3 regions of the Mesorhizobium sp. 128a genome follow, and region 3 is predicted to be linked to each of the others. Evidence: riboswitches for the same ligand, from Rfam matches in the RefSeq annotation. Region 3 holds a riboswitch; each other region holds the start of a gene.
The links. A riboswitch is a leader RNA that binds a small molecule or an ion and turns the genes downstream of it on or off. The one in region 3 is predicted to bind thiamine pyrophosphate.

Region 1 (2,258 bases), on a different contig from region 3:
GCCCGAAGCCGAACCACAGCACGATGAGCGGCGCGATCGCCACCAGCGGCAAGGTCTGGCTGACGATCAGAAGCGGAAAGAGTGCGCGGCGCAGCGGGGCCAAGAAATCGACCAGCGCCGACAGCACGAAGGCAGCCACCAGCGAGCAGGCAAAGCCGGCCGATGTGGCGCGGATGGTGGGAAGCGTGTTTTCGGCGAGTGCTGCGCGGTTATCCCAGGCCTGCAGCAGCACGCGCGACGGCGCCGGCAGCATGGTGGGCGCTGCGCCGCCATAGCGGGCGTAGAACTCCCAGGCCACGAGGAGCAGGGCGAAGGAAAGGGCGGCGGGTGCGAATTTGGCGATGACCGAGGCCATAGCTGATCTCCCCCCTTGTGGGGGAAATTGGATGTCGCATCCGCCTTCGCCGACCGCCGAAGCTTCCCCTTCGCCCTGCAGCTCAAGGTCAGATGTGAAGGCATCTCCTCCACGCAATGGGTTGGGCAAAACAGCCACGGCAATTTCCCTCGACGGCACGCGAAAAAGCGCGGCTCAGACGGCGCTCGGGCTGTTCGCCGAAATCGTGATGTCGAGGGTGACGTGGCCGGCGCCCGGGCCGAAGCGGCAGAAGGCCTCCGTGAGCGTTGCAAACACCGCGCCGGCATCGCCACGCAGTTTGGTGCAGAAGTTCTTTGAGCGATCAAAGACGCCGGACTGCTTCAGGAAATCGATGCAGCCATAGATCTCATCCATATGGTCGCCCGTGCCCATCACATAGAGCGAGAACTGCGCTGCCACCGGCTGGTCGGTCGATGGCGTCGCCTGGACGGCACGGATCGCGGCGACCTTGCGCTCGTCCAGCGGAATGGCGGGTCCCCCGGTCTGGTCGGAGCGGCAGATCGGATCGTCGGGCTCACCCGGACAGCCGCGCGAAACCGCAGCCGAAAGCACGCAGTGCCTGCCGCTTTTGGCCGCCGCCACGAACAGGTCGCGCATGGCGGGGAACAGCACTTCGGGCGGCCCGACCAAAAGCGTCGAGATGTCGTCGGTCTCGATCCGCAGCCGGTCACGCCAGGGATCGAGCGCGCCAAGCGCGCCAAGGATGACGCCGACGAAATCGTCGGTCATGGGATAAAGGGAAATCTGTGCGCCTGAAAACATCGCCCGCCTCGCTCCGCTGGTATTATCCAGATCAGCTTTAGGGTCCGAAGGCTTGGCGCCCTCATCTCAGCCCCGACCATACGGAGCACCCCTGTGGATGAGCGGGTTAAAGCACTGTTCGACGCATTGGGGAAGAGTCTTTTTGAAACGTCACGGTGGGAGTGTTGGCCAGATTTCGCCTTCTCCCTTGTGGAAGAGGCAAGTCACGTCCCGCGCTGAACAGTTCAAATTGTACGAAGTCGGCTTGACGTTATTTCGTACATAAAGTACGATAATCTTTTCAACAAGGGGGAATTCCGTGAGCACAGCGAACCATGCCGCCTTCGCCGACCTCTCCCGCCCGCTGTTGTCACTGCCACTGCTGCCGCCCTTGTCGCTCGACCAACGCGAACGCCTTGCCGGAGCCTGGCGAATGGCCAGCCAGGACATCGCCGACGATATCCGTTTCATCCGACAGTATCTGAAGGTGATTGCCGAGAAGGAGGAGAGGCTGTCGACCGGCACGCTCGTTCACAGCCGCGCCTATGTCGAGGCCTGCGCCGGCTGGCTGCCGCAGACGGTGGCGCGCTATCTTCGGCACCTACGCCAGATCACCGAATGCGAACTGGCCATGACAGCTGCCGGTATCCGCTTTGCGCTGTCGAGTTATGCTTGGGAGGCATGAGACGCGGTTAGCCAAACAAAACAAATTGCGCTGCCCGTTGCAGCCGCAATTCGTGAGGTTGAGAGGCTCAAGCTCAACGGCGGGCGCCAAGGATGGCCCCGCCGGGCGACTTCAGCCTTGCCCTATTTCGATTGGCCTATTTCGACTTGGCCTTGCCGGACTTTGCAGCCGCCGGCTTTGCGGCCTTTGGCTTGGCGTCGGCCTTGGCGGGCTTCGCGGCAGCCTTCTTCGCCGCCTTCTTCGGCTTGGCGGCTGCGCCATCGATTTCAGCCGTCGCCTGTTCCCAGTGCTCCTGATGCGCACCTTCGGGCCGGCCGGCGTTTTCCCAAATCTCGTGCGCCCGCTGGCGAATACGGTCCTGTTTGTCGTCCGTCACTTAAGCCTCCGTGGTTGGGTCCGATCGGTTGGTCCAGATTCCACGAAAACATTAGCCGAAAATTCAGCCGGCGTCTTGAG
Region 2 (2,258 bases), on a different contig from region 3:
ATGGTTGGTCGGCTCATCAAGCAGCAGAATGTCGGGCTCCGGCGCCATGACGCGGGCAAGCGCGGCACGGCGGGCCTCGCCGCCGGAAAGATCGTTGGGGTCTTCGGTGCCGGTGAGGCCGAGATGCTCCATCAGATAGGTGGCGCGGTAGGGATCGTCGGCGGGACCGAGCCCGGCCTCGACATAGGCACGAACATTGGCAAAGCCATCCATGTCGGGCATTTGCGGGAGATAACGCACGGTCGCCGAAGGCTGGCGGAACACCTCGCCGTCCTGCGGCTCGATCAGCCCGGCGGCGATCTTCAAGAGCGTAGATTTGCCGGAGCCGTTGCGGCCGACGAGCGCGATCTTGTCGCCGGCGGACGCGGTGAGTTCGGCGCCGTCGAGCAACGGCGTGCCGCCGAAAGTCAGTTTTATCCCGTCGAGGTTGAGAAGGGGCGGGGCCATGTCAGCTTTCAGGCAAGGGATGGGGATGGGCGAGCAGCAGCGCGCGGCCATGGCCAAGTGCGATTTCGAGCTTGCCTTTGACCTCATTGGAGATGGTCAGCGACGAGCCGAAGTCGACCTCGACATGGTCGAGCGGCCATTTGGCACCGGAAACGGTGAGGCCCGAGAGATCGGAAAAGCCGAGCACGGAAAACAGCGTACCGTCGTCATAGTCGAAGCCGGCCTTGCCCGGCAAAAGGGGGACGCCTTCTTGGGCGCCGCTGGTCAACAGCACTTTTGTGCCTGCCTCGGCCAGCCGCAGGCTGAGCGCCAGGTGCAGATATGCATGGTCGGCGCGCTTGCCGCCGAAAGCGCCGGCCAGCATCAGGCTGGTGGCGCCGCGCTCCAGTGCGGCGGCGATGGCCAGTTCGCCGTCGGTCTTGTCCTTTTCGGGCGGAAATACCTGGCGTGGCACTGCGGCGAGATCGGCGGGCAGGTCCGCCGGCACGGAATCGAAGTCGCCGACCCAAAGCTCCGGCATCAGGCCGAGCAGGCGGGCATGGCCGATGCCGGCGTCCGCGGCGATGACGCGCGTGCCTTCGACCTGGCGGTCGAGCCGCGGCGTGCGGATGAGATCGCCGCCAAGCAGGATGGTGAATGTGCTCATATCCGGTGGCCCTTACCAGCCCCGCCGGCGAAACGGAAGGCCGAGCCCTTCCGCCTCTAGATCAGTATGACGTTTGGTTGAATCGTCATCCTGATCCAGATCCTTTTTTGGAGCATGATCTTTTTTGAGAAAACCGGTTCCCACTCTTTGCGTTCGCAGACCTTCGGTCCGGGATCATGCTCGAGCAAACTTCCGCTTGCGTGGCACCTTGGCCGGGCCTATGTGTCGAAACGCTCTAACGGGGTGCCGGACGCGATCTTCGCGGACCGGCTGAGAGGCAGTCTCGCCAACCCGCTGAACCTGATCCGGTTTGTACCGGCGGAGGGATTAGACGCTTCGGACAGCCCGACGCCTCAATTCCTTTCAACACGAACGAAGGAGGCGCCGATGCGCATGTTCTTGTCCCGTCTTGTCCCAGCCCTGGGCCTTGCTGTTTCGCTTCTGGCTGCGCCTGCATCCGCGCAGGAAAAACTCACCGTCTACACCTATGAGAGTTTCACCGCCGACTGGGGGCCGGGCCCTGCGGTGAAGAAGGAGTTCGAGGCCGAATGCGGCTGCACGCTCGACTTCGTCTCGGTCGCCGACGGCGTCGCGCTGCTCAACCGCGTCAAGCTGGAAGGCGCATCGACCAAGGCCGATATCGTGCTTGGCCTCGACACCAACCTGACTGCGGAAGCCAAGGCCTCCGGGCTGTTCGTCCCGCATGGCGCGGTGGCCGAAAACAACGTGCCGGGCGGCTGGAGCGACGATACTTTCGTCCCCTACGACTATGGCTATTTCGCCGTCGTCTACGACACCGAAAAGCTGAAGAGCCCGCCGAAGAGCCTGAAGGAATTGGTCGAGGGCGCCGCTGCCGACAAGATCGTCATCCAGGATCCGCGGACTTCGACGCCGGGCCTCGGCCTGCTGCTGTGGGTCAAATCGGTCTATGGCGACAAGGCGCCGGAGGCATGGGCGAAGCTCAAGCCGAAAGTGCTGACGGTGACGCCGGGCTGGAGCGAGGCCTACGGCCTGTTCACCAAGGGCGAGGCGCCGATGGTGCTGTCCTACACGACGTCGCCGGCCTACCACATGGTGGCCGAGAACACCGAGCGCTATCAGGGGGCGTCTTTCGAGGAAGGCGAGTATCTGCAGATCGAGGTCGCCGGCATCACCACCACGGGTG
Region 3 (2,258 bases):
GGGCTGGTGCCGATATCGCCGTAGACCACACCGAGCGCACTCAGCATCAACAACTCAGTACTTTGAGCCGAGCCGGGATGTTCCGCTAGTTCCTCACCGTCACAATTGTTGGCAGAATCCAAGACGACCATTCGTATGCTCCCACAGGTGCTCTATTCTGCAGCAAAGGCAATCCTGGATTTCAGACGCGCGCCGCCTTGCGATGGGTGCCTCGGCCGACAGGGCGGCGCGACGAGGGGAGGAGAGGGCCCGCCGCGCTGCCGCTATCGGCCGAGGCGTCTGGTACTTGCCATAAGGGCTGCCAGTTGAACTTGATTGGCGCGCCGTCCGGTCGCTCGTCGCATCGCCGAGCAATATTGGCAAGTTCTATTGTTTATCCAATGGACCTGGAAGACAATATTTCATCTGAAAAGCTGGACATATTTGGACTATTGTACAATATTCTGACCTGCATAAACGACGCACTTCCCACGTGATCTTGGTCCATTAAATCGACTGGGGAACTTTGAAAGTCAATATTTTGATGGTTTCAGATGTAGCATTTCGGAAGGCTTGTGATAGAATTGGGCGTCCAGATCTTCATCGCCTCGCGGCGACAAAATCGAGCGCGGACGAACCGTTCCCTTCCTGCATTCAGTGGCCTTCCGTCCGAATTTGACCTTCCGGCGCGGGGCCAATGCGCTTGACAAAAGGGCGCCGGGCCGGTCCAATCAAGGCATTCACCAGGGGAGTCCCGGCAAGGGGCTGAGATACTGCTAGCTTTCGCGGCGCAGTGACCCGTTGAACCTGATCCAGTTCATACTGGCGTAGGGACGGTGCAAGCGCTTTGCGGGAATCCATGCCCGAAGACCTGTTCGCACAGGTAGACCAAGGCGACTTTTCATCCTTCCGGCACAGAACTGGGTCTCCAATGCAGATGAGCAAAGGAGCCTCAAATGAATGCCTTGACCCCCACCGTGTCGACGGGGCCGTTGCCCGCCTCACGGAAAATCCACAAGACCGGCATTATCCATCCGCAAATCCGGGTGCCGATGCGCGAGATAAGCGTGCACCCGACTGCCGGGGAGCCCCCGGTGACGGTCTACGATCCGTCAGGTCCGTACACCGACCCGGCGATTGAAACGAACATAGAAAAAGGACTTGCCCGGCTTCGCCACGGATGGATTATGGCGCGCGGCGATCTCGAGACCTATGACGGCCGTCATGTGCAACCGGAAGACAACGGGTTTGCGACAGGCGAGCGCCTGACGCCGGAATTTCCCATCCGCAATCGGGCACTAAAGGCCAAGCAGGGCAAGGCTGTGACCCAGCTCGCCTATGCCCGCGCCGGCATCATCACACCCGAAATGGAATTCGTTGCCATTCGCGAGAATCTTGGTCGCGAGATCCTGCATGGCAAGCTGCAACGCGACGGAGAGGCCTTCGGCGCCGCGATCCCAGACTTCGTCACGCCGGAATTCGTGCGCGACGAAGTAGCGCGCGGGCGCGCAATCATTCCTGCCAATATCAATCATCCCGAGAGCGAGCCGATGATCATCGGCCGCAATTTCCTGGTGAAGATCAACGCCAATATCGGCAATTCGGCGGTCACCTCGTCGATGGCGGAGGAAGTGGAAAAGATGGTCTGGGCGATCCGCTGGGGCGCCGACACGGTGATGGATCTGTCGACCGGCCGCAACATCCACAACATCCGCGACTGGATCGTGCGCAATTCACCAGTCCCGATCGGCACGGTGCCGCTCTATCAGGCCCTGGAGAAGGTCGGCGGCATCGCCGAGGATCTGAGCTGGGAGGTGTATCGCGATACGCTGATCGAACAGGCCGAGCAGGGCGTCGACTATTTCACCATCCATGCCGGCGTCCGTCTGCATTACATCCCGCTGACCGTCGAGCGGGTTACCGGCATTGTCAGCAGAGGCGGCTCGATCATGGCGAAATGGTGCCTGCACCATCACCGCGAAAGCTTCCTCTACGAGCATTTCGAAGAAATCTGCGACATCGCCAGAGCCTACGACGTGTCCTTCTCGCTCGGCGATGGCCTTCGTCCGGGCTCGATCGCCGACGCCAATGACGCGGCGCAATTCGCAGAGCTGGAAACGCTCGGCGAACTGACGAAGATCGCCTGGGCCAAGGACTGCCAAGTGATGATCGAGGGACCCGGACATGTTCCGATGCACAAGATCAAGCAGAACATGGACAAGCAGCTCGCCATCTGCGGCGAGGCGCCATTCTATACGCTTGGACCGCTGACGACCGAC

Region 1: it holds a riboswitch for thiamine pyrophosphate, as region 3 does, so the genes downstream of both, ACWTU9_RS18590 (YkoF family thiamine/hydroxymethylpyrimidine-binding protein) here and thiC (phosphomethylpyrimidine synthase ThiC) in region 3, are expected to answer to the same signal.
Region 2: it holds a riboswitch for thiamine pyrophosphate, as region 3 does, so the genes downstream of both, thiB (thiamine ABC transporter substrate binding subunit) here and thiC (phosphomethylpyrimidine synthase ThiC) in region 3, are expected to answer to the same signal.

What each region holds. Positions count from the first base shown of each region.
Region 1 is NZ_JBSPKY010000011.1:8,612-10,869, reverse strand. It holds gene ACWTU9_RS18595 (ABC transporter permease) at 1-355, opposite strand, end outside; gene ACWTU9_RS18590 (YkoF family thiamine/hydroxymethylpyrimidine-binding protein) at 530-1,138, opposite strand; TPP riboswitch at 1,129-1,241, opposite strand; gene ACWTU9_RS18585 (hypothetical protein) at 1,437-1,802, shown strand; gene ACWTU9_RS18580 (DUF2934 domain-containing protein) at 1,939-2,178, opposite strand.
Region 2 is NZ_JBSPKY010000002.1:351,944-354,201, reverse strand. It holds gene ACWTU9_RS05430 (ABC-F family ATP-binding cassette domain-containing protein) at 1-447, opposite strand, end outside; gene ACWTU9_RS05425 (thiamine diphosphokinase) at 449-1,093, opposite strand; TPP riboswitch at 1,323-1,437, shown strand; gene thiB (thiamine ABC transporter substrate binding subunit) at 1,481-2,258, shown strand, end outside.
Region 3 is NZ_JBSPKY010000029.1:1,428-3,685, forward strand. It holds partial or broken gene ACWTU9_RS30145 (potassium transporter Kup) at 1-47, opposite strand, end outside; TPP riboswitch at 715-831, shown strand; gene thiC (phosphomethylpyrimidine synthase ThiC) at 936-2,258, shown strand, end outside.